2 regions of the Cytobacillus sp. FSL H8-0458 genome follow, and region 1 is predicted to be linked to the other one. Evidence: a T-box and tRNA genes for the amino acid it is inferred to sense, from the RefSeq annotation. Region 1 holds a T-box; the other holds one or more tRNA genes.
What was found. A T-box is a leader RNA that pairs with one kind of tRNA and senses whether it is charged. The one in region 1 lies ahead of tyrS (tyrosine--tRNA ligase), so its partner is inferred to be a tRNA-Tyr.
Positions count from the first base shown of each region.

Region 2: it encodes a tRNA-Tyr, which carries the amino acid that the T-box ahead of tyrS (tyrosine--tRNA ligase) is inferred to sense. The anticodon was not compared.

Region 1 is NZ_JBBOBR010000001.1:59,381-74,134, reverse strand. Features, by position in the region: gene rpsD (30S ribosomal protein S4) at 346-948, shown strand; gene NYE23_RS00320 (hypothetical protein) at 1,388-1,696, shown strand; gene tyrS (tyrosine--tRNA ligase) at 2,202-3,461, opposite strand; T-box leader at 3,539-3,764, opposite strand; gene NYE23_RS00310 (transglycosylase domain-containing protein) at 3,918-6,797, shown strand; gene acsA (acetate--CoA ligase) at 6,906-8,624, opposite strand; gene NYE23_RS00300 (GNAT family N-acetyltransferase) at 8,846-9,478, shown strand; gene NYE23_RS00295 (acetoin utilization AcuB family protein) at 9,567-10,214, shown strand; gene NYE23_RS00290 (acetoin utilization protein AcuC) at 10,211-11,383, shown strand; gene motS (flagellar motor protein MotS) at 11,464-12,192, opposite strand; gene motP (flagellar motor protein MotP) at 12,182-13,000, opposite strand; gene ccpA (catabolite control protein A) at 13,509-14,507, opposite strand.
Region 2 is NZ_JBBOBR010000001.1:4,012,378-4,027,131, reverse strand. Features, by position in the region: rRNA gene NYE23_RS20240 (23S ribosomal RNA) at 1-1,940, shown strand, start outside; rRNA gene rrf (5S ribosomal RNA) at 2,066-2,182, shown strand; tRNA gene NYE23_RS20230 (tRNA-Asn) at 2,202-2,276, shown strand; tRNA gene NYE23_RS20225 (tRNA-Thr) at 2,313-2,385, shown strand; tRNA gene NYE23_RS20220 (tRNA-Glu) at 2,413-2,487, shown strand; tRNA gene NYE23_RS20215 (tRNA-Val) at 2,492-2,567, shown strand; tRNA gene NYE23_RS20210 (tRNA-Thr) at 2,573-2,648, shown strand; tRNA gene NYE23_RS20205 (tRNA-Tyr) at 2,665-2,748, shown strand; tRNA gene NYE23_RS20200 (tRNA-Gln) at 2,813-2,887, shown strand; tRNA gene NYE23_RS20195 (tRNA-Lys) at 3,039-3,111, shown strand; tRNA gene NYE23_RS20190 (tRNA-Gly) at 3,179-3,253, shown strand; tRNA gene NYE23_RS20185 (tRNA-Ala) at 3,257-3,332, shown strand; gene rocF (arginase) at 3,524-4,429, shown strand; gene NYE23_RS20175 (aspartyl-phosphate phosphatase Spo0E family protein) at 4,471-4,629, opposite strand; gene sigW (RNA polymerase sigma factor SigW) at 4,804-5,367, shown strand; gene NYE23_RS20165 (anti-sigma factor) at 5,385-6,020, shown strand; gene cdaA (diadenylate cyclase CdaA) at 6,207-7,034, shown strand; gene NYE23_RS20155 (CdaR family protein) at 7,027-8,349, shown strand; gene glmM (phosphoglucosamine mutase) at 8,386-9,735, shown strand; gene NYE23_RS20145 (hypothetical protein) at 9,994-10,119, shown strand; gene glmS (glutamine--fructose-6-phosphate transaminase (isomerizing)) at 10,215-12,017, shown strand; gene NYE23_RS20135 (TetR/AcrR family transcriptional regulator) at 12,275-13,111, opposite strand; gene NYE23_RS20130 (efflux RND transporter permease subunit) at 13,206-14,754, shown strand, end outside.

The DNA.
Region 1 (14,754 bases):
ATAAATTTCCTATATAATTAATACATGCTTTAAATCTAAAGAAGTAAAAATTAAAGATCGCCTTGACTTTTACCCTCTAAAAATTATATAATACTCCTTGTGTAAAATATTGCAGCCTATGTGAGCACCTTGATGTACTCATTTTGTTCCTCAACCAGAGCATTGAAGTTAGCATTGTCTGGCTTCAGGCGCCTTTGGCGACTTACATGTTTCTGGGGATGGGGTACTGTGTAACCCTCTGCTGCTAGGGCGAAGGTACATGAAAACAAAATGAACATGATTGTTGTGCGCATCTGTTTCTGTTTTTATTTTACCAAAATAAAAACACAAAAGGAGGAGTCTTAAATGGCTCGTTATACTGGTCCAAGCTGGAAATTATCCCGTCGTCTTGGAATCTCTCTAAGCGGTACTGGAAAAGAATTAGAAAAGCGTCCTTACGCTCCTGGACAACATGGTCCAAACCAGCGTAAAAAAATCTCTGAATACGGATTACAATTGCAGGAGAAGCAAAAGCTTCGTCACATGTACGGAGTAAATGAGCGTCAATTCCGCAATTTATTCGATAAAGCCGGCAAAATGCCTGGTAAGCACGGTGAAAACTTCATGATTCTTCTTGAATCACGTCTTGACAACGTTGTTTACCGTTTAGGTCTTGCCCGCACTCGCCGTCAAGCTCGCCAGCTTGTTAACCACGGTCACATCATGGTTGATGGATCTCGTGTTGATATCCCATCATACCGCGTAGCACCTGGTCAAACAATTACACTTCGCGAAAAATCTCGCAGCCTTGACATCGTTAAAGAAGCAATCGAAGTTAACAACTTTGTACCTGACTTCGTATCTTTCGATGCAGACAAGCTAGAAGGAACTTTCACTCGCATGCCTGAGCGTTCTGAACTTCCAGCTGAAATCAACGAATCTCTAATCGTTGAATTCTACTCTCGTTAAGCGAGACGCTTCTTAAATAGAAATCCTATAAACCCTAGAATCCTTGTTAAATCAATGGTTCTGGGGTTTTTTGTTTGTTTTATGCTTTGTAGAATAATGTATTCTCCACTATCCATTTGGGGGAGGTTCGGGGGATAATTTAGGGCACATTATTACGCGTTATTTGTGGACAAAAATCTTTATTCTTCTTAACTTTGGGCCCTCTCGGTATAGAAGGCTTTTTATGTAAAGGGGTTTTTGAATGATTATTTAGCAAGTTATCTAAAAAAGTAAATGGATGTAATAAATATACCTAGCTAAAAACCATTTTTATTTTTACTAAAATGTATATAATTTACAAAAATATATATTTATTGTTTATTTACTGTAAAGAAGATGCTAAGTTTATTAAAAAGTATGCAAAAGTTGCTGAACAAGAATCTGTAGGGGAGGGTACATTGTGAACAAAACACTCCAATTTATATTAGAAATCATTAGAGTATCTCTTATTTTATTTATAGGCCTTTTAATTTTAGGGTATGTAGAAAAAACAATTGTACAATTACTTGGGTTTACAGAATTTAATTGGACACTTATCTTTATTGCTGATCTCTTGTTTATATATATTCTTTATAAGAATAAACTTCAATTTACAGGTTGGTTTAAAAGCACTCATAATAAAACCCTGTCTAGAAGTGGTACTAGGTTTGCACTTGGAGCAGCAATATTTTGTTTTATTATAGGAATTGTAACTAACATCATTCTTTAAAACTGCAACAACAGGCCTTAGAACATGTAACCTCTCTAAAGATAAACCATTCGATTTTTAGGTCCATAATAATAAAATGAAATAGAAAATGGCGTAAAATTATTTGCGCCATTTTTCTCAAGTGACAACTTTTTCCCGAATATGAACTTATAATTGACACCAGCACATACTACTAAAAGTGTCAATTCTATTGACATTATGATGGACAATTTATTCAGTTTAGATAATCTAAATCAGTTGAATATAGCTTTGGACGCTCATAGCTAAGTTTGGTGAATAGATGCACGTAAACGGGTGCGTTTGTTCACCAAACTTAGCTATAATAAAGCCCCTCTCAAACCCCTATAATACTAGGGTTTTTGAAGCTTTTGAATTCTACTCTCGTTAATAATATTAAAACTGCCGATGCATTTCGGCAGTTTTTTTGTTTTCTGCTGGATTAACTCCCATTTTTGATTCAATTATGTCTAAATATAGCCCTCCGTCACAGGAGGGCTTTCGTTTTTTAGTATTTAATCAGGTAATATTTTTTCTTTCCGCGGCGAATGACAGTAAATTGACCTTCTATCTTATCTTTATCAGTAAGAGTGTAATCAAGCTCTGTTACGCGTTCTCCGTTTACTGAAACAGCGCCATTCGTCACATCTTCACGCGCCTGGCGTTTGGATGGAGAGATTTTGGCAGCAACAAGCAAGTCAACTATGCCCAATTCCTCTCCTTCTGAATGCTCATAAGATGGGACATCCTTAAAGCCTTGTTTAATCTCAGAGGCTGAAAGGTTTTTTATATCTCCGCTGAAAAGGGCTGCTGTAATTTTGATAGCCTGTTCTAATGCTTCATCCCCATGAATCAGACGTGTCATTTCTTCAGCAAGTGCTTTTTGGGCTTTGCGGAGATGCGGTTCTTCCTGAACAGCTTTCTCAAGATCTTCAATTTCTTCACGGGATAAGAAGGTAAAGAATTTAAGGTATTTGATTACATCCGCATCTGCTGTGTTAATCCAGAACTGGTAAAACTCATAAGGAGATGTTTTCTCAGGATCAAGCCAGATTGCGCCGCTTTCCGTTTTGCCGAACTTTGTTCCATCCGCTTTCGTTACAAGAGGGATGGTCAGTCCGTAAGCCTTGGAACCTTCAGGCGCCATTTTGCGGATAAGTTCAAGTCCGGTTGTAATATTCCCCCACTGGTCGCTGCCGCCAATCTGCATTTTGCAGTTATGATTCTCATATAAATGAAGGAAATCCATTGCCTGCAGGATGGTGTAAGTGAATTCAGTAAAGGATATTCCAGTTTCCAGTCTGGAAGAAATGGTGTCTTTAGCGAGCATGTAATTGACTCCGACATGTTTCCCGTAATCACGAAGGAACGTAACGATATCCATGGAGCCTGCCCAATCGTAGTTGTTAACCATGATTGCACCATTTTCACTTTCAAAATCAAAAATTCTTTTCAGCTGGCCCTTTATGCAGTCCACATTATACTGCACTGTTTCAAGAGTCTGCAGCTTCCGTTCTTCGCTTTTGCCGCTTGGATCACCAATAAGTCCAGTAGCTCCGCCAACAAGTACAATTGGACGGTGGCCTTCTTTTTGAAAGCGTCTTAACGTTAAAAATGGAAGCAGGTGTCCAATATGCATGCTGTCAGCAGTAGGATCAACACCGCAGTATAAAGAAATTTTCTCTTTCTCGAGAGTATTCTGGATTCCCTCTTCATCTGTCTGCTGATAAACAATTCCTCTCCATTGCAGATCTTCAAGTAAACTCATCTTAATTCCTCCTAATTAACGGCTATTTTTAAAGGCATTGAAGGTTATAACCATACAAAAAGCGCCCCTGCAATTTATGCAGGGACGCATGATCTTTTTGCGCGGTACCACCCAGATTGAGGACACAATGTCCCCCACTCTTTCAGAATAACGGATAATCCGTCCACTGCTATAACTGCTGTGCAGGTTGACAGTGAAAGCTCAGGGAGGTATTTCATCCTTCTATTTGTACCGGCTCGCAGCAAACGCCGGCTTTCTGAAACAGGGATAGAAGCATTACTGGATTCCCATCAATGCCTTTAAAATATTTAACGTCTAAGATAGAATATTTTTATCATAAAAATGAGCCAAATGTCAAATTCCTGTGCAAAAAAGGAAATTTCAGATAAATGGCGAACCATGTCATATTCGGCTGTCACATTGTGCTATAATAAATGTGATTTTAGGGGGATTGATATGATGAAAGAAAAGTTTCAGATGTTAATGGATAAATTGAGGCAGACTCCGGGCCTTTTCGGTAATAAGAAAGCAGCTAAAGGAGCAAGTATTACATACCAGGTCATCTGGAATCTTACTTTGCTTTTTATCATACTGGCTGTCATTGGGGGTTCATTCGCGGGAGGACTGGGAGCCGGTTATTTCGCATCGCTTGTAAAAGATGAACCCATCCGATCCTATGCCAGCATGAAAAAGGATATTTATGACTATGAAGAAACATCAGAACTATACTTTGCAAATAATGTATATCTCGGAAAGCTCAGAACAGACCTGGAACGTGAGGAAGTTAAGCTTGATGATGTTTCGGAACACTTAATTAACGCAGTAGTGGCTACTGAAGATGAATATTTCTACGAACATGACGGTGTGGTGCCAAAAGCGATTATGCGCGCACTCTTCCAGGAAGTAACAAATTCATCTGTTCAATCCGGCGGAAGTACACTGACACAGCAGCTGATAAAGAACCAAATCTTAACGAATGAAGTTTCTTTCGAACGGAAAGCAAAAGAGATTCTGCTTGCTTTGCGGCTGGAGAAATTCTTTGATAAAAAAGAAATATTGGAAGCATATCTAAATGTTTCTACCTTTGGAAGAAATGCATCCGGACGGAATATTGCCGGAGTTGAAGCAGCTGCCAAAGGCATTTTTGGGGTGAGTGCAAAAGAATTAACATTGCCCCAGGCCGCATTCATTGCAGGGCTGCCTCAGAGTCCATTCGGCTACACTCCTTTTACAAGGGAGGGAACGGTCAAAGAGAATCTGGAACCCGGTTTCTCCAGGATGAAAACCGTTCTGAAAAGAATGTATGATGACGGAAAGATTGACCAGAAGCAATACGAGGAAGCCTTGGCATATGACCTGACAAAGGATTTCACAACGGCTTCTGAGAGCCCTTTGGAAAAGTATCCATATTTAACGTATGAAATAGAAGAACGTGCAGTAAAAATCATGACTAAGATTCTCGCAAAAAATGACGGATATGAAGAACAGGACTTAAAAGAAGATGACGAGCTCCGCGAGGAATACAGAACCCTTGCAGACCGGACAATCCGCCAGAATGGCTTCCAAATTCATACGACCATTAACAAAGAAATTTATGATAAGATGCAGCAGGTCAAAGATAACTACCCTTATTACGGCCCTGACAAACCTGAGACAATAAAGGATCCGGAAACTGGCGAAAACAAACAAATCATGGAGCCCGTAGAAGTTGGTGCGATATTAATTGAAAATAAAACCGGGAGAATTATCAGCTTTGTCGGCGGACGCGACCACAAACGCGAGCAGCTGAACCATGCTACAAGCGCTCTTAGGCAAAATGGTTCAACCATGAAGCCGCTTTTAGTCTATGCCCCGGCAATAGAACTTGGAAAAGCAGCGCCGGGCACTATTCTGCCTGATGTGCCGCTGCATCTTGCTCCGGGACTAAACAGACCTTGGCCAAAGAACTATACAAATACCTATAGCGGGCTTGTTTCGGCCAGAGATGCACTTAAGCATTCATACAATGTCCCTGCTGTAAAGCTCTATAAGGATATAGTCGGACAGCGGCCTGCTGCTTACCTTGAGAAAATGGGCTTTACTTCTCTTATCGGCCCTGACTATACAAACTTGTCTACATCCATCGGATCACTGGAATACGGCGTAACTGTAGAAGAAAATACAAACGCATTTACTACATTTGCTAATGGCGGGAAATTTATTGACGCCTATATGATTGAAAAAATTACAGATAAAGACGGGAACGTCATATTCCAGCATAAATCAGAGCCTGTTGATGTATTTAGCCCGCAGACAGCGTACCTTACAATCGATATGATGAGAGACGTTATAAACAGCGGAACTGCCACATCGATTAAGAGCAGATTGAAGTTCGGTTCTGACTGGGCGGGTAAAACAGGTACTGGTACTGAATTCATAGATGCCTGGTTTGTGGCATCCAACCCGAATGTCACTTTCGGCATCTGGTCTGGTTATGATACGCCTAAATCATTGAAGGCTCCTGGCCCATTAAGCTATAGCCTGCGAAATAATTATCTGTGGGCTGACCTGATGAATGCAGCATATGATGCTGCCCCTGACCTTGTAGACCCAAGCGAAAGCTTTAAAATGCCGGGTGGAATCGTAAGACGTTCATTCTGTGCCATTTCCGGCCTGCTTCCCTCAGAGGCATGTTCTAAAGCTGGCCTAGTTGAAACTGATTTATTCAATGCCAAATTTGTTCCTACAAAAGTGGATGACAGTCTCGGCAACGGAAAACTTGTACGAATTGGCGATAAAAAATATATGGCACTTGATTCAACACCAGAAGAGTTTACTGAACCTGGAATGGTAGTGAATCCGGAATATATTCAAAAACTATTCGGCATTAAAGCAAATCTAAGTACTCTAATTCCGAATAAAGAACGCTGGAAGAGCATACTGACTAGCGCTGACCAGCTCAAAGACAACGGTAAAGCCCCGGCAGCACCAGGCATAAAAGCTTCGGGTGAAAGCATTACATGGGGCGCACATCCTGAAAATGATGTAATAGGTTACCGCGTCTATAACGGAGGCAAAAAAGTCGGTACCATAAAAGCTGGCTCCTCCCTTAGCTTTAAGGCTGGAAGCGGCTCAATCCATGTAACAGCCGTTGACATTGCCGGCAGAGAGTCTGCTCCTTCCAATGCAGTGGAAATCGGCAAAAAGCCGGAAAAAGAGAAACCTAAAGAAGATAAACCAAAAGAAGAAAAGCCTAAGGAAGAAAAACCGAAAGACCCGCCAGCGGAAGAAAAGCCTAAGGAAGAAAAACCATCAGAATCCGGTGAAGGTGTAGACACAGCAGCTGAAAATGATTAAAACGAAAAGCAGGAATCCATTGGCTGGATTTCTGCTTTTTTCTTCGTTTTGCACCTTTCATATAAATACATGAAGGCCGCTGTTATTGAACAGCGGCCTTCAACTATTTTAATCTTCCATTGTAGACAAATCACCGGTTGGCAGATCCAGTTCCCATGCCTTAAGCACACGGCGCATGATTTTGCCGCTGCGGGTTTTTGGAAGCTTGTCGCGGAATTCGATTTCACGCGGAGCAGCGTGGGCAGCAAGGCCCTTCTTAACGAATTGGCGGATTTCTTCCACTAATTCCTCAGTGGGTTCATGCCCATCCCGCAAAGCAACAAACGCTTTAATAATTTCCCCGCGGACAGGATCCGGCTTGCCGATGACCCCAGCTTCTGCAACCGCCGGATGTTCGATCAGCTTGCTCTCTACTTCAAACGGCCCTACACGCTCGCCAGATGTCATGATAACATCATCTACACGGCCCTGGAACCAGAAATATCCATCTTCATCCATATAAGCCGAATCTCCGGAAACATACCAATCACCCGGCATAAAATAAGATTCATATTTTTGCTCGTTATTCCAGATGGCATGCATCATGGAAGGCCAGCCTTTTTTAATCGCAAGGTTACCCATACGGTTAGGCGGCAGTTCATTTCCCTGATCATCGACAATGGCTGCCTTAACACCCGGAATCGGCTTACCCATGGATCCCGGCTTTATTTCCAGGCAAGGATAATTACAGATCAGCTGTGCACCCGTTTCAGTCATCCACCATGTATCATGGATGCGCATGTTGAAGACTTTTGTACCCCATCTGACTACTTCAGGGTTTAGCGGTTCACCAACACTGAGGACATGGCGAAGGGAGCTTAAATCAAATTTTTTCACAACCTCATCGCCCGCGCCCATTAGCATGCGGAAAGCAGTCGGAGCACTATACCAAACTGTAACGCCATATTCCTCAATCATTTTATACCAAGTCTCCGGATTGAACCTGCCCCCGACCACAAGGTTTGAAGTCCCTGTCAGCCACGGGCCGAAAATGCCATATGAAGTACCGGTTACCCAGCCTGGATCAGCAGTGCACCAATATACATCTTCTTCTTTTAAGTCCAGCACCCATTTAGCTGTCTGGTAATGCTGAATCATTGCATTATGTACATGCAGCACCCCTTTTGGCTTGCCTGTTGAACCGGAAGTATAATGCAAAATAAGCCCATCATTTCCATCAACCCATTCAATTGCCAGCTTCCTGCTCGATTCAGCCATTCTTTTATTAAAATCAACATATGACCCGGTTTCCTCAATATTTTCCCCAACAAGGAAAACATGCTTTAAAGCAGGCAGCTGGTCAACAGGCACTCGTTCCAAAAGCTCAGGTGTTGTAATCAGGACTTTTGCTTCACTGTCAGCAAGCCGGTCACGGACAGCTCCTTCCATGAAAGCTTCAAATAGAGGACCTACAATAGCCCCCAGCTTAACAGCCCCCAATACTGCAAAATAAAGCTCAGGAGAACGCGGCATAAAGATGAACACCCGGTCGCCTTTCTCAACATCGCCATATGCTTTTAATGCATTTCCCGCTTTATTGGATAGTTCCTTCATTTCTTTGAAAGTATATTTCTCATTTCTCTGTCCATCGCGATAATAAAGGGCAACCTTATTTTTTCTGAAAGATTCCGCATGACGGTCGATGGCCTCATAGCCCATATTCATGCGGCCGGTTTCTTTCCAGGAAAATTCTTTTTCCGCATCAGCCCAGTTAAAAATTGCATAAAGTTCATCATAATTTTTTAAATTGAAGTCCCCTTGTGTTACTGGCAGCGCTTCCACTTTCATAAATCTTCTCCCCCTTATTTAGATTTGATATTATTATAGTATAAACATTATATTTTCTCAATTTTTAAAATTTTAAAGGAGAAAAAAGCAGTTATGAACAAATTCGGAAATTGTCACAAACTTTTTTAAATTACACAGAAAATTATGTGAAAGCGCTTTATCTACCGCGTTTTTATGTATAATAGAAGGTACATTGATCATGCTACCTGGGTGGTGAATACATGGAACATAAAAAAACGTATAATGCAAAGGAATTAAAAACAGCCAATGGAAAATTAATCATTGAGGGGCCAATTACACCTGAAAAATTGGCAGATTATGAGTTTCATAAAGATCTTGTTGCTTTCAGGCCGCCGGCTCAGCAGCATAAAGCCCTGGTTGAGATTGCAGGATTGCCGGAGGGCAGAATTATAGTAGCCCGTGACAGACATACCATTGTCGGCTATGTTACTTACTTGTATCCGGATCCTCTTGAACGCTGGTCGGAAGGTAAGATGGATAATTTAATTGAATTGGGTGCCATAGAAGTGATTCCTGCTTTCCGGGGTTCAGGAACAGGCAAGAACCTGCTGAGAGTATCTATGATGGATGATGCTATGGAGGATTATATTGTTATAACGACAGAGTACTATTGGCATTGGGATTTAAAAGGAACTGGCCTGAATGTATGGGAATATCGAAAAATCATGGAAAAGATGATGAATGCAGGCGGTCTTGAATGGTACGCCACAGATGACCCGGAAATCAGTTCTCACCCCGCAAATTGCCTAATGGCCCGTATTGGAAAAAGAGTAGACCAGGATTCTGTGCAGCAATTTGACCGCTTGCGCTTTATGAATCGTTTTATGTATTAAATCTTAATAAAAGCGTAAATACATAGTTCATGCCAGAACTATTCTTCGGCATGAATGCATCTCCATATTTTATAAGGAGGCATTTAAAGTGATTGTTGAAGAAATTATGAAAACGGATGTCACGGCCTTGGCAAAAGAAGACACTATTGCCGATGCAATAAGAATTATGAGCGAAAAAAGAATCCGGCATTTGCCGATAACAGATGAAGATGGCAGATTGCAGGGACTTGTAACAGATAGAGATATTCGTGACGCCACACCTTCTATTTTTCATACAGAACTGTTTAAGGAAGATCTTCAGAGACCGCTGAAAATGATTATGAAGACAGATATCATTACAGGTCACCCACTTGATTTTGCTGAAGAAATTGCTGCGGTTTTTTATGAACAGCGGATTGGCTGCCTGCCCATATTAAACGATAATAAGCTGGTTGGAATTGTCACAGAGACCGATTTGCTTCATACATTAGTTCAATTGACGGGAGCTCATCAGCCAGGCTCGCAGATTGAAGTGAAGGTGCCAAACAAGGCGGGCATGCTGTTTGAAATTGCTGAAGTCATCTGCAAAAGGAAAGCAAATATCCAGAGTGTCCTTGTATACCCTGACAAAACGGATGATAAATTTAAAATACTGGTGATAAGAGTACAGACAATGAACCCTACGCTTGTAGTTGAAGATTTGAAAAAAGCAGGCCATCAAGTTTTATGGCCAAACATGCCGGGGATTTCACTATGATACATGATTCAGTATTTGTTTATTCGGAAGACCTGCTGAACTACAAATTCAGCAAAAATCATCCTTTTAATCAGATAAGGCTGAAGCTGACACTCGATTTACTCAAAAATATAAATGCCATCGATGAATGTCATATTATCCCGCCGCGCCAGGCTGCGGAGGAAGAGCTTCACCTGATTCATGATCCTAATTATGTAAATGCTGTCAAGCTTGCCGGCCGGGGACAGCTTCCGGAGGAAACATGCGAAAACTATGGTCTCGGAACAGAGGACACACCTATATTTCCCAATATGCACGAAGCGAGCTCCCTTATAGTAGGAGGCACCCTGGCAGCCGTTGATGCCGTTATGGGCGGACGTGCTAAGCACGCACTGCACCTTGGCGGAGGCCTTCACCACGGTTTTCGGGGAAAAGCCTCTGGATTTTGCATTTATAACGATAGCTCAGTAGCCATAAAGTACATGCAGGAGAAGTATAAAGCCCGTATTCTGTATGTGGATACAGATGCTCATCATGGTGACGGTGTACAATGGTCATTTTATGATGATCCAGATGTATGCACCTTATCAATTCATGAAACAGGCCGATACCTTTTTCCCGGTACCGGAAATGTCAATGAACGGGGACAAGGGAAAGGATATGGATTCTCTTTCAATATTCCCTTGGATGCATTTACTGAAGACGATTCCTGGCTCCATGCATACCGTACAGCTTTTCGGGAGGTTGCGGAATTTTTCAAGCCTGATGTAATTCTGACGCAAAATGGTGCTGATGCACATTATCTTGACCCTCTTACCCATTTATCATCTACTATAAAAATCTATAGGGAAATTCCGAAACTGGCTCATGAAATTGCCCATGAATATTGTGGCGGGAAATGGATTGCAGTCGGCGGTGGCGGTTATGATATTTGGAGAGTTGTTCCCCGTGCATGGGCCATGATTTGGCTTGAAATGACTGAAAACTCTAATTGCTACGGCGATATCCCGGAGAAGTGGATAAACAAGTGGAAAGAACACGCACCCGTGCCTCTTCCCCCTGAATGGGATGATCCGGCTGATTTATATAAGCCTATCCCCCGTAAAAGTGAAATAACTGAAAAAAATGCCCGAACAGTGGACAAGGTTCTTTATCCCATCCGGAACAAATCGATGACAGAGTCTATATAAGAAAGTGACTGTCCGGAAACATCAGGCTACAGTTTCTTCACATGTAAATAAACAGGTCTGGCTTTAGCCAGACCTGTTTATTAATTATTCTCTTCATTAAATTTCGGATCAGAAATAATGATTTCCACACGCCTGTTTTTCTCCCAATTTTCCGGTCCGGAATTGGGAACAATGGGGCGGGTTTCCCCATAGCCGACAGCCATAAATCTGTGGCTGTCAAGTTTATGTCCTTCTGTTAAATATCTGATTACTGTACTGGCCCTGGCAGCAGATAACTCCCAATTGGATGGATATCTGTATGTAGTTATGGGCCGGTCATCAGTATGTCCTTCCACCTTCACCAGGTTGGGCATGTTTGCTAACAGGGTTCCTACTTTATCCAGGAAAGGGTATGAGCTGTCTATCAGACTCGCATCCGCGGATTCGAATAAAACCTGTTCCTGCAGGACGAGAACGACACCACGCTCTGTCCTGTTTGCCACTATAACCTTTTCTAATCCATTCTCATCCAGAAACGACTGAATTTCCATCTGGAGCTCATCAAGAGAATCTGATTGGCCGCTGACTTCTTTTTCCGTATTTTCTTCCACTTCTTCCTGATTCTCCGCTGGAATAATGGACGGCTGGAAATCAAGCACCTGCCTGTCCCGGAAGGAGTCAGATATCGCCTGAAATTTCATTAAATCAATCTGTGACATTGAAAATAGCAGGATAAAGAAAACCAATATTAATGTAACGAGATCTGAGAAAGTCACCATCCAGATTGGGGCACCTTTAGGAGGCTCAGGAGATCTTCGCCTACGCCTCATGATCCAGCGCCTCCCCCGTGTTTACTGCCCCCTCAAGCTCTCTCCGTTCCTCAGAGGATAAAAAGGCGCTCAGCTTCTCCTCCAAGATTTTTGGATTTTGACCAGATTGAACACCGATAACCCCCTCAATAATGATCTCCTTTATAAATACTTCCTTCTCTGTCTTTAAAGTCAGCTTTGCTGCCATCGGCAGAAAAATAAGATTGGCCAGCAGTGAACCATATAATGTAGTCAATAAGGCAATGGCCATATTTGGCCCAAGAGTGGAGGGATCATTTAAATTTTTCAGCATCAGAACCAGACCAATCAGGGTTCCTATCATTCCCCAGGCCGGAGCATACTCACCCGCTCTTTCAAGAATGCTTCTGCCTTTTCTGTGCCTCTCTTCCATCGCCATTATTTCGGCATTCATAATGTCAGTAATGACATCTGGCTCTATACCATCCACAGCCAGATAAATGCCTTTACGAATAAAAGAATCTTCGACTTTCCCGACTTCAGCCTCAAGCGACAACAGCCCTTCACGCCGGGCACGCTCAGAGAGTTTGACAAAAATTCCAATCAGCTCGCCAACACTTTGTTCTTCACTGGAAAAAACCTGTTTAAAAACGGTGGGCATATGCCTGATATCTTTTAACGGAAAACTAACAAGCAGCCCGGCTATTAATCCGCCTAAAACAATAAGGATTGAAGAAGGGTCAACAAATGATAAAAACCCATCTGCACCACCATTCCACATAATCCCAAAAATGAGCATTGCCAGGCCCACCATTAACCCTGCAGGTGTTAACATATCGAACTTTCTCATACTCTCTCTCCCTGATCCGCTGCATTATCTAAAAGTTTTAGTATAAAGTGAAACTTCAATCGTGGGGGGCTTTTCTCCCCGCTGATTGTTAGTTGAGGCCCACAGGAAGTGGGTCACAAAGACGTTGCCACAGGACAAGGAAGGCAACGGCAGCGATACATCGCACGACCGAAAGCGGCAGCTTTTGGGAGGATGTGGCGTTTTTATAGTCTTTGTTCCTCTTTTCGGGCCTTTACGGGCAGTTTGACCCCCACTTATCTCCTTTGATTCCACTGAGTCTTGAAGTGGGGATCTTACTGCCCGTTAGACTGCGATAAATTTTGACAGAAAGAAACGCCTTTTGTATTAAGGCGTTTTTCTTTCTTCCCTTGTCCAGCTGCAGCGCCTAGCCCCTCGAGTCACTTCGGTCCAGATGCTGAAGTCAAAGAACGACTTCAACTTCTGGCCCTCCAGCGCTTGTCGGGGCTGGTCGAGGCGCTTCCGCTTTTCTTTTATATCGGCATGTTTGTTATTTTGTTGAGTTTCGTTCTTCAATTCGATGAGGGAGTACAACAATTTGCTCATCGACTGATTCTTTATTCATAAGTTTCGTAAGCAATCTCATGGCAACTGCACCAATATCATACAATGGCTGTACGACTGATGTCAGCTGAGGACGGACCATTAAGGTCAATCTGGTGTTGTCTGAACTGATGACTTCAAAGTCTTTCGGAACATCATAGCCTTTATCCTCGGCCCCATGGACGATTCCCAATGCCATCTCATCAGATCCTGCAAAAATAGCAGTTGGGCGAGGGTCAGCCTCAAGCAGTTTTTCAAAGGCTTCTATACCTGAATCGTACGTATAATCTCCTTCAACCACCAATTCATCGCGGTAGGATACTTCAGCTTCTTCCAATGCACGCTTATAGCCTGCAAGCTTCTTTTCCTGATTAATCGGCTCACGGAGGGGTCCTACCACAAGAGCAACATCTTTATGGCCTTTCTCAATAAATGACTTTGTGACATCAAATGCTGCCTGTTCATAATTAATATTGACTGATGGAATTTTGCCTGTTTCTTCAATAGAGCCGGCCAGTACGATTGGAACCGGAGACTTTTCAAACTCTTCAACAAGCTCGGACGTAATGTTGCCGCCCATGAAGACTATTCCATCCACCTGTTTCCCCAGCATAGTATTAAGCAAGTGCAGCTCTTTTTCGATATTCTGATCGGAGTTGCTGAGAATGATATTGTATTTATACATTGTCGCAATATCTTCTATGCCCCTTGCCAGTTCTGCAAAAAAGGTGCTGGAAATATCGGGAATGATCACACCGACTGTAGTGGTTTTTTTGCTTGCCAATCCTCTCGCAACCGCGTTGGGGCGGTATCCAAGCCGGTCAATTACTTCCATTACTTTTTTTCTTGTTGCCGGTTTAACATTCGGGTTGCCATTTACAACACGAGAAACCGTTGCCATTGATACATTCGCTTCTCTTGCCACATCATATATTGTTACATTCATTACTGACACTCCTTCTTTAATTAGCGGTCACTTCTATTACTTTATATTTTACAGCAACACGACATAACCTACTCATTTTTTATCCTAATTTGTGAGTGGTTACACATGTACAATTATGTATCTAATCATACGACAGTCCAGGAATTGCCGCAATGTCAAGGCATATATTTCTGTAAAAAACTTAAAATTTCATTTTACAAGTGAAAAAGAGCCTTCTGCTATTAGCAGAAGGCTCTCCATATTTTGA
Region 2 (14,754 bases), 4.0 Mb from region 1:
GCGAGTGATAAGATCCGTAGTCAAGAGGGAAACAGCCCAGACCACCAGCTAAGGTCCCAAAGTATACGTTAAGTGGAAAAGGATGTGGAGTTGCTTAGACAACCAGGATGTTGGCTTAGAAGCAGCCACCATTTAAAGAGTGCGTAATAGCTCACTGGTCGAGTGACTCCGCGCCGAAAATGTACCGGGGCTAAACGTATCACCGAAGCTGTGGATTGACATCTTCCGATGTCAGTGGTAGGAGAGCGTTCTAAGGGCGTTGAAGCCAGACCGCAAGGACTGGTGGAGCGCTTAGAAGTGAGAATGCCGGTATGAGTAGCGAAAGATGGGTGAGAATCCCATCCACCGAATGCCTAAGGTTTCCTGAGGAAGGCTCGTCCGCTCAGGGTTAGTCGGGACCTAAGCCGAGGCTGAAAAGCGTAGGCGATGGACAACAGGTTGATATTCCTGTACCACCTCTTTACCGTTTGAGCAATGGGGGGACGCAGGAGGATAGGGTAAGCGCGCTGCTGGATTAGCGCGTCCAAGCAGTTAGGCCGGTAACGAGGCAAATCCCGTTACCACACAGGCTGAGCTGTGACGGCGAGGGAAATTTAGTACCGAAGTTCCTGATTCCACACTGCCAAGAAAAGCCTCTAGCGAGGGAAAAGGTGCCCGTACCGCAAACCGACACAGGTAGGCGAGGAGAGAATCCTAAGGTGAGCGAGAGAACTCTCGTTAAGGAACTCGGCAAAATGACCCCGTAACTTCGGGAGAAGGGGTGCTCATTAGGGTGAATAGCCCTGATGAGCCGCAGTGAATAGGCCCAGGCGACTGTTTAGCAAAAACACAGGTCTCTGCGAAGCCGCAAGGCGAAGTATAGGGGCTGACGCCTGCCCGGTGCTGGAAGGTTAAGAGGAGAGGTTAGCGCAAGCGAAGCTTTGAATCGAAGCCCCAGTAAACGGCGGCCGTAACTATAACGGTCCTAAGGTAGCGAAATTCCTTGTCGGGTAAGTTCCGACCCGCACGAAAGGCGTAACGATCTGGGCACTGTCTCAACGAGAGACTCGGTGAAATTATAGTACCTGTGAAGATGCAGGTTACCCGCGACAGGACGGAAAGACCCCGTGGAGCTTTACTGTAGCCTGATATTGAATTTTGGTACAGCTTGTACAGGATAGGTAGGAGCCTGAGAAACCGGAGCGCCAGCTTCGGTGGAGGCGTCGGTGGGATACTACCCTGGCTGTATTGAAATTCTAACCCGCGCCCCTGATCGGGGCGGGAGACAGTGTCAGGTGGGCAGTTTGACTGGGGCGGTCGCCTCCTAAAAAGTAACGGAGGCGCCCAAAGGTTCCCTCAGAATGGTTGGAAATCATTCGCAGAGTGTAAAGGCACAAGGGAGCTTGACTGCGAGACCTACAAGTCGAGCAGGGACGAAAGTCGGGCTTAGTGATCCGGTGGTTCCGCATGGAAGGGCCATCGCTCAACGGATAAAAGCTACCCCGGGGATAACAGGCTTATCTCCCCCAAGAGTCCACATCGACGGGGAGGTTTGGCACCTCGATGTCGGCTCATCGCATCCTGGGGCTGTAGTCGGTCCCAAGGGTTGGGCTGTTCGCCCATTAAAGCGGTACGCGAGCTGGGTTCAGAACGTCGTGAGACAGTTCGGTCCCTATCCGTCGTGGGCGCAGGAAATTTGAGAGGAGCTGTCCTTAGTACGAGAGGACCGGGATGGACGCACCGCTGGTGTACCAGTTGTCTTGCCAAAGGCATCGCTGGGTAGCTATGTGCGGAAGGGATAAGTGCTGAAAGCATCTAAGCATGAAGCCCCCCTCGAGATGAGATTTCCCATAGCGTCAAGCTAGTAAGATCCCTGAAAGATGATCAGGTTGATAGGTCAGAGGTGGAAGCGTGGCGACATGTGGAGCTGACTGATACTAATCGATCGAGGACTTAACCAAGTCATTGGTGAATACTCGGCAAATGCTTCTTCATACATTATCTAGTTTTGAGGGAACGAAAATGAAATTTCCTCTTGAAAAAAACTACAAAAGAAAGTATAATCATACTTGTCTTTTGAAAATAGTCTGGTGGCGATAGCGAGAAGGTCACACCCGTTCCCATACCGAACACGGAAGTTAAGCTTCTCAGCGCCGATGGTAGTTAGGGGCTGTCCCCTTGTGAGAGTAGGACGTTGCCAGGCTGTTTTATAATACCACTTTTCCGCAGTAGCTCAGTGGTAGAGCATTCGGCTGTTAACCGAACGGTCGCAGGTTCGAATCCTGCCTGCGGAGCCATTTTCATAAAGCCCCTTATGGGAATTATGAGCTGCTGCTTCCATAGCTCAGCAGGTAGAGCACTTCCATGGTAAGGAAGAGGTCACCGGTTCGAGCCCGGTTGGAAGCTCTCTTAATGTAGACAACTAGAATACTAGGCCCCTTGGTCAAGCGGTTAAGACACCGCCCTTTCACGGCGGTAACACGGGTTCGAATCCCGTAGGGGTCACCATAATGGAGGATTAGCTCAGCTGGGAGAGCATCTGCCTTACAAGCAGAGGGTCGGCGGTTCGATCCCGTCATCCTCCACCATATTTGCCGGTGTAGCTCAATTGGTAGAGCAACTGACTTGTAATCAGTAGGTTGGGGGTTCAAGTCCTCTCGCCGGCACCATCTGTTTTTCGCAGATGGAGGGGTAGCGAAGTGGCTAAACGCGGCGGACTGTAAATCCGCTCCTTCGGGTTCGGCAGTTCGAATCTGCCCCCCTCCACCACTTATACTTAATAAAATCACAAAAACTGGACAAGCTAAGAATGTCCTTTTTATTTTGTAATTATTGGGCTATAGCCAAGCGGTAAGGCACCGGACTTTGACTCCGTCACTCGCAGGTTCGAATCCTGCTAGCCCAGCCATTTTTATGAGTATGAGCCATTAGCTCAATCGGTAGAGGATTTTAAAAGATTGCAGCATCGAGGCGTTACATCTCTGAATGGCAAGCTTTTAAAATCTGCGACAAAGACCAAAGGGCTTTGAAGCACAGTTTAGGCAACAGTATTATATTATGAGCCATTAGCTCAGTCGGTAGAGCATCTGACTTTTAATCAGAGGGTCGAAGGTTCGAGTCCTTCATGGCTCACTTTATAGAAAAACGCAGACCTTAGGAATCGAGTCCTGAAGGTCTTACTTGTAAATACAAATATACTGCGGAAGTAGTTCAGTGGTAGAACATCACCTTGCCAAGGTGGGGGTCGCGGGTTCGAATCCCGTCTTCCGCTCCAAATGGGGCCTTAGCTCAGCTGGGAGAGCGCCTGCTTTGCACGCAGGAGGTCAGCGGTTCGATCCCGCTAGGCTCCACCAACATACATAATATACCAATCCTTAAACCCATGTGGTTTAAGGATTTTTTATTTTATAAATATCATATATACATCGGAAAATTAGGACCTTCACCCCCGGCAGCGCATATATATACACGATTTTGTCGAGTTGAGTCATATGATTGAAAGCGGTTAAAATGTATATATGAAGGGAAAGGGAGGACTTATATTATGAATAGACAGAAATTATCGATAATTGGGATGCCGATGGATCTTGGCCAGATGAGACGCGGTGTGGATATGGGGCCAAGTGCGATTCGTTATGCCGGAGTGAATGAACGATTAAAATGTTTATTTGAAGAAATTCATGACCAGGGCGATATTGCTGTCGGCCGTCCGGAGGTTCAAATCGATCCAAATTCAAATCTTCGAAACTTGCACCTTATTGCTGAAAAAACAGAAATGCTTGCAGAAAAAGTTGATCACGCAATAAAAGGCGGTTCTTTTCCATTAGTGCTCGGCGGCGACCATAGCATTGCGATTGGAACATTGGCAGGGGTATCGAAGCACTATTCCAATCTTGGGGTAATCTGGTATGATGCCCATGGTGATTTAAATACAGCTGAGACATCACCTTCAGGAAACATTCATGGCATGCCGCTTGCTGTAAGCCTGGGTATGGGCCATCCGCTTTTAACCAATGTAGGGGGATATGGTCCAAAGGTTAAGCCGGAGAATATTGTCATTATTGGGGCAAGGTCATTGGATGAAGGAGAACGGGAGCTTATTAAGGAAAAAGGCATTAAAGTGTACACCATGCATGAAATTGATCGTCTTGGTATGACAAAGGTCATGGAAGAATCTATTACATATTTAAAAGAAAGAAATACAGATGGTGTTCATCTGTCTCTTGATTTGGATGGGCTGGATCCACATGATGCACCGGGTGTCGGAACTCCGGTTATTGGCGGCATCAGCTACCGTGAAAGCCACTTGGCCATGGAGATGCTTGCAGAAGCACAAATTATTACATCGGCTGAATTTGTAGAGGTTAATCCCATTTTGGATGACAAAAACAAAACAGCTACTGTAGCAGTTGCACTTATGGGTTCACTATTTGGAGAAAAGCTTCTATAATAAAGGAAAATAAAAATGAGCAGAACTTAGACAAGTTCTGCTCATTTTTTTGCTGTAAGTGTATAATATTTATTTAGAAGTTCATCAAGTTTATTGCTGGTATCAACTACCATGTGATCTGTAAAAGATCCGGAAGCTGCTAATTGAATCATTCTTGTCCGGCAATCCTCTATATCTCTCAATAATTCCTTAACACACACTGTAACCAACCCTTTTCGATAATTTTAGTACTTTTATACCCTAAAAGAAAAAAAATAAACCAGAATAAGTAAAAATTTGCTAATATAGAAATTGAATGTTTTTTAATTAAAACGAAACCTTTTCCGCTATCGATTCGTATTATCGATTAGCCGCACTGGAGCGGAGGTAAAAAAATGGAGACACTCGTAAAAAATAGGATAAAGCAAGTATTAAAAGGCGACCAGGATGCTTATGCTGAAGTTGTTGAAATATACAAAGATAAAGTTTTTCAGATTTGCTACAGAATGCTGGGAAACAGGCATGAGGCAGAGGATATCGCTCAGGAGGCCTTCTTAAGAGCTTATGTAAATATTGCCAGCTTTAATATTGACTTGAAATTTTCCACATGGCTCTATCGGATTGCCACTAACCTTTGTATAGACAGAATCAGAAAAAAGAAGCCTGATTATTATCTGGATGCAGAGGTCGCCGGAACGGATGGATTGAACATGTATTCTCAAATCGCTTCAGATGCGAGGCTGCCGGAGGATGATGTAGAAAGCCTGGAACTGCAGGAAACAATCCAAAGAGAAATATCGAAGCTTCCTGAAAAATATCGTTCGGTTATTGTTTTAAAATATATTGAAGAATTATCGCTGAACGAGATCAGTGAAACGCTCGATCTTCCATTGGGAACCGTAAAGACCCGGATTCACCGGGGACGGGAAGCTCTTAGAAATCAATTAAGATATGTTTAATAAAGAGGGTGAGAACTTTGAAATGTCCAGCAGAAATGGTTGTTTATATGCACGAGTACCTAGATGAAGAGATCTCAGCCGAACATGAGAAGGAATTAAGGGCACATCTGCAAAACTGCGTGGAGTGTCAGACTCATTTCCATGAATTAAAGAAAACGATCGCTTTAGTCCAAAGCACTTCACATATACAGGCACCTGAAAATTTCACGGCAAATGTTATGGCAAAATTGCCAAAAGAAAAGCGGAAGGTCGGGGTTCAGCGCTGGTTCAGGCATCATCCGCTTTTAACGGCGGCGTCACTCTTTCTTGTTCTGATGATGGGAAGCATCGCATCTTCCTGGGATCAGGATCAACAATTATCCGTTTCTAAGCAGCCGAACCTCGTGGTGCAAAACGATAAAGTGATTGTACCTGAAGGTGAAGTGGTAAAAGGCGATGTTGTAGTTAAGAACGGCGACTTGGAAATCAAGGGCGAAATAGACGGAAATGCTACGGTCATCAATGGCCAGCAGTATATGGCTTCGGCCGGTAATGTTACCGGTGAAATTGAAGAGGTAGATGCCATATTCGAATGGCTGTGGTATCACATCAAAACCGCAACAAAGGATGCTGTAAATGTCTTTGAAACCGGAGAAACAGACAAAGAAAAGTAGTCAATAATAAAGAGAATCCCTGCTATAAAGCAGGGATTCTTAGTATGCAAATGACAATGCTGAATTTTCCAGATGGCATATGCTGTTTCAAAATTGGAATTAGCGATGAATATGATATAATATGAAAGTTACATAAAGGAACATTAGGCATTTTTGCTTTTGAAATATATATTTGGAGGAAGGATAATGTCGTTTGCGGATCTCTCTATAATGAAATTGTTGGCTAATACAATAGACATTCTCCTTGTCTGGTACGTCATCTATAAACTCATAATGATTGTTAAAGGAACAAAGGCTGTCCAATTACTGAAAGGGATTTTTGTCATTATCCTGGTTAAAGTAGCAAGTGACATGTTTCACCTGCAAACTTTAGGGTGGATGATGGAACAAGTGCTTCTTTGGGGATTTCTGGCCATCATAATCATTTTCCAGCCGGAGCTGCGAAGAGCATTGGAACAATTGGGGAGAGGAAGATTCTTCTCAAGGACGGCTAATCAGGAGGAGGAAAATCAGGAGAAACTGGTCGAGTCTATTGCGAAGGCTGTAGATTATATGGCTAAACGGCGCATTGGCGCGCTAATTTCAGTTGAGCGGGAAACAGGGTTGAACGATTATATTGAAACCGGGATTGGGCTGGATTCCAAAATTTCATCTGAGCTCCTGATTAATATATTTATACCGAATACACCGCTGCATGATGGAGCTGTTATCATTCAAAAGAATTGTGTGGCGGCAGCAGCCTGTTATCTGCCTCTGTCAGAAAGTCCTTTCATCTCAAAAGAACTGGGCACCAGACATAGGGCTGCTTTAGGCATTAGTGAAGTAACCGACAGTATTACCATTATTGTTTCAGAGGAAACGGGAAATGTTTCTTTAACCAAAAACGGTGAACTGCATCGTGATTTAAAAGCAGAGGCTTTTAAAGATATGCTTTCCAATGAATTGCTTGTGCAGCAAAAAATAAAGCAGACTTCTTCAGGTCGTTGGAACTGGAGGGGAAAAAGGAATGGATAAATTAATTGATAAATTGGTTGATACCCGCTGGTTCATGAAAATTGTCGCCCTGATCCTGGCCTTTTTTCTGTTTTATTCTGTATATGATGCAGATAAGGAGCTGAAAGTAACAAACGTTCCTGGCCAGCAGGATTCAGACATTATTGAAGATGTCCCCGTGAAAAGCTATTATGATACGGAAAACCTGGTCGTTACCGGTATTCCTGACACAGTTGATTTGAGTATCAAAGGCCCCAAAAGCCACCTGGAGCAAGCAAAAAAACTGCAGAACTTTGAAGTTTATGCAGATTTAACGAATGCTGAAATTGGCTCTCAAAGAGTGAAAATAAAGGTCCGCGATATCTCAGATAAACTGGATGTGACCATTAACCCTCAATATGCAGATGTGACCGTCCACGAAAAAGTCACACAGGAATTCAAAGTGGATGCAGAATTTAATAATGGCCTTCTTGGTGAGGGCTATACAGCTGAAGCGGCATCTGCAGAACCAAAGACGGTTAAAATCACGGGAGCCAAAGAAGTGATCGAGCGGATCAGTTTTGTCAAAGCCACTCTGGATGTGAAGGGCCCTATAACCGAGACAATCGCTGATGATGCAACAGTCAGGGTATTGGACCGTGAGATGAATAAGCTTGATGTCGTTGTGGAGCCTCAGGTGATTCGGGTAACAGTTCCGGTTAAGCAGTTAAGCAAGACGGTGCCTATTACGATCGTCCGGAATGGGGAAGCTCAAGATGGGGTAACCATTAATTCGATTAAACTTGATGTTAATGAGGCTTCAATAACGGGCCGGGAAGATATTTTGAATGAGACTGAAAGTGTCAGGGTAGAGGTAGATGTCAGCAAGATTCAGAAAGATACTGTGCTAACCCTGCCGGTTATTATCCCGGATGGGATTTCAGCAGTAGATCCTAAAACAGTGAAGGCGTCCATTGACGTCAGCACTGAGGAGAATGCAGGAAAAGAAGAAGAGGAAAACACAGAGGAGCCTGCCGAAGAAACACAGGCACAGGCACAGGATCAGGAGGTAACCAAGACCTTTTCCAGCCTTGCCATTAACTTAGCCGGCTTATCAGAAGAATATGAAGCGGTCCTTAAAAATCCTGCTTCCGGAAGGACAAGTATTACGGTTACCGGGAAAAGCAGCAGAGTTCAAGATCTCAAAGCGGACGATTTTAATCTGTATTTGAGCCTGGCAGACCTTGGAGAAGGTGATCATGAGGTGCCAATCAACGTAGAGGGCCCTACAGATGTGGATATAAAGCCTGCTGCAGGTAAAGCGACCATAACGATAACAAAAAAAGAAGAAGCTTAATATAGTTTTTTAAAAGTAAGAAGGAGCGATTATAAAATGGGTAAATATTTCGGTACAGATGGAGTACGCGGAGTTGCAAATAGTGAATTGACACCGGAGCTGGCCTTTAAGCTGGGCCGTTTTGGGGGTTATGTATTAACGAAAGACCATGATCGTCCGAAAGTATTAATCGGCCGGGATACCCGTATTTCAGGCCATATGCTGGAAGGCGCACTTGTAGCAGGGCTATTATCAATTGGAGCAGAAGTTATGCGTCTTGGAGTTATTTCAACGCCTGGTGTTGCTTATTTGACAAAAGCATTGGGGGCAGAGGCTGGAGTCATGATTTCTGCTTCTCATAATCCGGTTGAAGATAACGGAATCAAGTTCTTTGGCCCGGATGGGTTTAAGCTGTCCGATGCTCAGGAAGCGGAGATTGAGGAATTAATGGATATGGCAGAGGATCAGCTTCCAAGACCGGTCGGAGGAAGCCTGGGGCAGGTAAATGATTACTTTGAAGGCGGACAGAAATATCTTCAGTACTTAAAGCAGACAGTTGATGAAGATTTCTCCGGCATTCATATTGCGCTTGATTGTGCGCATGGAGCTACTTCGCCTCTTGCAACGCACTTATTCGCTGACCTTGATGCAGATTTATCCATGATGGGCGCATCTCCTAATGGATTAAATATCAATGCAGGCGTCGGATCTACTCATCCTGAAGCACTTTCTGCCTTTGTAAAGGAGAGAGAAGCAGATGTTGGTCTGGCTTTTGATGGAGACGGAGACCGTTTGATTGCTATTGATGAAAATGGCGATATTGTGGATGGCGACCAAATCATGTATATTTGCGGAAAATACATGAAAGAACAGGGAAGACTTAAGCAGAACACAGTCGTTTCTACTGTCATGAGCAACCTTGGTTTCTATAAAGGGCTGGAAGCCAACGGGGTCGAAAGTGTGCAGACAGCTGTAGGCGACCGCTATGTTGTGGAAGAAATGAAGAAGAATGGTTATAACCTTGGTGGAGAACAGTCAGGACATATTATTTTCCTGGACTACATCACTACAGGAGATGGACTTTTGACCGGGCTTCAGCTTGTGAACATTATGAAGGTAACTAAAAAGCCATTATCTGAGCTTGCAAACGAAATGAAGAAGTTTCCGCAGAAGCTTGTGAATATCCGTGTAACAGACAAGCACCATGTGACAGACAATGAAAAAGTAAAAGAAGTCATTGCACAGGTTGAAGAAGAAATGAACGGAAACGGCCGCATTCTTGTCCGTCCTTCCGGAACAGAGCCGCTGGTCCGCGTAATGGCAGAAGCGCCAACAGGTGAACTATGTGCTTCATATGTAGAGCGCATTGCTGCTGTTGTAGAGAGTGAAATGGGATTGAAAGAGTAAAAAGCACAATTCATATGCATAAGGGAACTCCTGAGCTCCCTTATGCATATTTTTATATATGGCAGCTTCCATCTTTTCTATATCATATTTGTTGACGGAAGTCTGACTTTGATGTATGATAGTCCTGTTTTTGTATTTAAGAATACAGGACAGCTTCATTCAAAAAGAGAAAGGTGGATAGTGAGAGAGACTATTAATTTAAAGCGCCTGAACTGATCCTGGACGCAAGGATTAGTTGACGAGGAGGAGGTTTATCGAATGTTCGGCGGATGCCTCCCGGTTGAAAGCACAACCGATGATTTCTTCTTTAAAACATTCAGGCAACTGAATGGACAAAGAGAAGGAAATGCTAATATTAAAAAACGCTCTTTCAAAAGGCTGTAATGCCCACAGAGCGGCGAATATAAAAAATCAGAGATAAGGGGCAGGACTGCCCCGAAAAGGCTTCTTGCCCCTTCATTATTAGGAGGAAAAGAAGTATGTGTGGAATCGTTGGATATATCGGAAATTTAGATTCAAAGGAAATTTTATTAAAAGGCTTGGAAAAGCTTGAATATAGAGGCTATGATTCAGCTGGAATCGCAGTTATGAATGAAAATGGCGTTCAGGTTTTCAAGGAAAAAGGCCGTATTGCGGACCTTCGCAATATTGTTGATGAAGATGTGATGGCAAACACTGGAATTGGACACACCCGCTGGGCGACTCACGGTGTTCCAAGCACAGTCAATGCTCATCCTCATCAAAGCAATTCCGGTCGTTTTACGCTTGTTCATAATGGCGTTATTGAGAACTATGACATCTTAAAGCGTGAATATTTGCAGGGAGTAGCTCTTCAAAGTGATACAGATACAGAAATCATCGTTCAGCTGATTGACTTATTCGTGAGCGAGGGATTAAGTACTGAAGAAGCGTTCCGTAAAACGCTGACACTATTAAAAGGCTCTTATGCTATTGCCCTTTTGGATGCGGAAAACAATGAAACGATTTTTGTAGCGAAAAACAAGAGCCCTCTTCTGGTTGGATTAGGCGAAACTTTCAATGTAGTCGCTTCTGACGCAATGGCGATGCTGCAGGTTACAGATCAGTACGTTGAACTGATGGACAAAGAAATCGTTATTGTCACAAAAGATGCTGTTCAGATTCAGACACTGAATGGTGAGGCTATCAGCCGCGATCCATATACAGCTGAATTGGATGCAAGCGATATTGAAAAGGGAACATACCCGCACTACATGCTGAAAGAAATCGATGAGCAGCCTTTAGTGATGCGCAAAATCATCCAGAAGTATCAAAATGATAATGACGAGCTGACGATCGATCAGGAAATCGTTGACGCGATGAACGATGCGGACCGCATCTATATCATTGCTGCAGGTACTTCTTATCATGCAGGACTTGTTGGAAAGCAGTTTATTGAAAAAATCGCAAAAATCCCAGTTGAAGTTCACATTTCAAGTGAGTTTGGCTACAATATGCCATTGCTTTCAGAGAAGCCGTTATTTATCTTTATCTCTCAGAGCGGTGAAACAGCAGACAGCCGTGCCGTGCTTGTGAATATTAAGGAAATGGGCCATAAGGCGTTAACGATTACAAACGTTCCAGGTTCAACTCTATCCCGTGAAGCGGATTACACTTTATTGCTTCATGCAGGCCCTGAAATTGCCGTTGCTTCTACAAAGGCTTATACAGCCCAGATTGCTGTATTATCCATTCTTGCAGAAGTAACTGCGAAGAGCCGCGGATTGGAGCTGGACTTCAACCTTGTACAGGAGCTCGGCATCGTTGCGAATGCCATGGAAGTTCTTTGTGATGCAAAGGAAGAGTTCGAAGACATTGCACGCAAATTCCTTTCCACTACTCGCAATGCGTTCTTTATTGGCCGTGGAATCGACTTCTATGTCGGCCTTGAAGGTGCACTTAAACTGAAAGAAATCTCATATATTCAAGCTGAAGGCTTTGCAGGCGGAGAATTAAAGCACGGAACCATTGCTTTAATTGAGAACGGTACGCCAATCATTGCTCTGGCAACTCAAGAAAGTGTAAACCTAAGCATTCGCGGCAACGTTAAAGAGGTTGTTGCCCGCGGAGCAAACCCTTGCATCATTTCCATGAAAGGGCTGGAAACAGAAGAAGACAGCTTTATCATTCCGGAAGTGAACGAGCTATTAACACCTCTTATCTCTGTAATACCATTACAATTGATCTCTTACTTTGCTGCGCTGCACCGCGAGTGTGACGTAGATAAGCCGCGTAATCTGGCTAAGTCGGTTACTGTGGAGTAAGGGGTATTTCATAAAAAAGATGTTCCCTAAAACGAGTGAAAATTGGAGGATTGCCTCCAGTTTTCCTCGTTTTTTTGTCCAAAAGCGGGGAAGCTGGATTCTAACAAAAGACAGGAGAATAAAGAAGCAAATTAGGGAACAACAATTAAACGCCAGTAGAAAACGGGAGATTAGTTGAACAATGCTGCTGGTATCCATGTCAGGAGCAAGTTGAATACAAAAGGCAGGATGCTCGATAAAGCATTCTGCCTTTTTTTCTATAGATCATAGTAATTTAAAAGCAGATAAGCAATCCATCTGCTTTGAGGAATGTTTCTAATATTTGTAATCAGCCCTTGAACGATAGCAGGACTCAGGCTGCGCTCCTGTACATCCTTCTTTAGGAGGACGAGGGATTCTTTTTCAATTGAATCTTCTAATTCCTCTATTTTCTGCTCCATGATTTCAATCATTTGCCCGTCTGTCACCTCTTCATGTCCGGACTTCCTGAACGTGTCATAGAGCTCGTCTGTTATAAACGGAATGGTTGAGTGCTTTGCCAGCAGGTCCGTTTTTTCCGCAAGTGACCGGCATAGAAGGTCCAAATCCAAAGGTATATTGAAAAATAAAAATAAATGAGAGTACACATGCATGAAGCCTTTAATGCAATAAATTAAATCATATTTTGTATGCTGGGCAGCCTCACCATATAGCCGATCCAGCATCGATAGGGTGATATCATCAATTAATTGGTCAAAGTGGCGGCCTTTTGATAGCAGTTCTTCATTAAAAGTATGCGCTTGTTCCTTAATAAAAACCTTGGCGAAGTCAGAATGCTTTTGAAAGGAGTGGAAAGTGGTGTAATAAAACTTCCTTAAAAGCTCTCCGCCTGTGTTATTCGGGTCTTTGACTATTCGGTCAACATCTGAGATGAACTGCTCCATAAACTGATCGATCAAAGCCATAATCAATTCATCTTTTGATTTAAATGATAAGTAGAAAGCTCCTTTGGAAATACCGGAGTGCTCGGTGATCTGCTGAACAGAGGTAGCTTCAAACCCTTGCTTGGCAAAGAGTTCTAAAGCGCTTTCCATAATTAATTGCTTCTTGCTCATGTAAGAATGTCACTCCTTTATGATTGACAAATGACCACCTGGTCATTATTATATGTAATTGAGTCTAATAAGTCAATTTAGGGTAGGTGCACAAGTGAAAGGGTTAGTGAATTTTGTCCTGCAGAATAAGCTTGCAGTCTGGCTGTTAACAATTATTATCACGGTATCTGGCATTTATTCAGGTACACGGATGAATATGGAGACTATTCCGGATGTCTCAATTCCTTACTTAATGGTAATGGACGTATATCCGGGGGCAACTCCTGAAAAAGTGATGGATGATGTGTCCATCCCAATCGAAAAAGCCGTCGAAGGTCTTGAAGACGTTAAATATGTTTACTCAAATTCATATTCTAACATGTCGAATATCCAAGTGGAATATGAATATGGTATTGATATGGACGAAGCCAAGCGTGCTCTTCAATCTGCTCTGGATGCAGTGGAGCTGCCGGAAGGAGCACAGGAACCGACAATTACGGCCATCAGCATGAACATGATGCCGGTTGCTGCGCTGAGTGTAAGCAGCAAATCAGAGGATATCGTTGAGTTAACTTCAACGGTAGAAGATATCATACTGCCAAAACTTGAAAAGATTGATGGTGTAGCATCAGCGACCATCACGGGCCAGCATGTGGAAGAAGTGCAGCTCACATACAACGAAGAAAAATTGGCTGAGCTTGAGCTCACCGAAGATAAAGTAAAGGAAATGATTCAGGCAAGCAACATGGCTGTATCATTGGGACTTTACGAATTTGAAGAGGGTGAGCAGGCTGTCGCAGTGGACGGCAAGTTCATGACCGAGGATGAATTAAAGAACATGCTCATCCCGGTAACACCAACTGCACAAAACCAGTCACCTTTTGTAAAGCTGAGCGACATTGCCGAGATTGATACGGTCGGCAGGGTGCAATCTGTATCCCGTACAAATGGTGATGATGCCATTGCCATTCAAATCGTCAAAGAACAGCAGGCTAACACTGTTGAAGTGGTCAACAATGTCAAAGAATTAATCAAGGAAGAAAAGGAAAAGATTGATGGCCTTGTCATAGATCTTTCACTTGACCAGGGGAAGCCGATTGAAGAATCCGTTTCAACTATGATTGAAAAGGCTGTGTTCGGCGGGCTGATCGCAGTCTTGATTATTTTGCTGTTCCTGCGTGATTTTAAATCAACGATCATCTCGATCGTATCAATTCCAGTTTCGATTTTTATGGCGCTCCTATTGCTTCACTGGATGGATATTACGCTGAACATCATGACATTGGGAGCCGTTACGGTTGCCATTGGCCGTGTTATTGATGACTCAATTGTAGTCGTTGAAAATATTTACCGCCGCCTTCATCTGAAGGAAGAAAAACTGACAGGGCGCGCACTTATTCGAGAAGCTACGATTGAAATGTTCAAGCCAATCCTCTCCTCGACATTGGTAACCGTTGCTGTATTCGCGCCGCTCATTTTTGTCGGAGGAATGGTTGGCGAGCTGTTTACGCCATTCGCTTTGACCATGACTTTCGCGCTCGGTGCTTCACTTCTTGTAGCGATCACCATTGTTCCGGCACTATCTCATTTCTTGTTTAAAAAGAAATTATATAGTGAAAAAACGGAAGGCAGCCACAAAGAAGCTGGAAAGCTATCAAAATGGT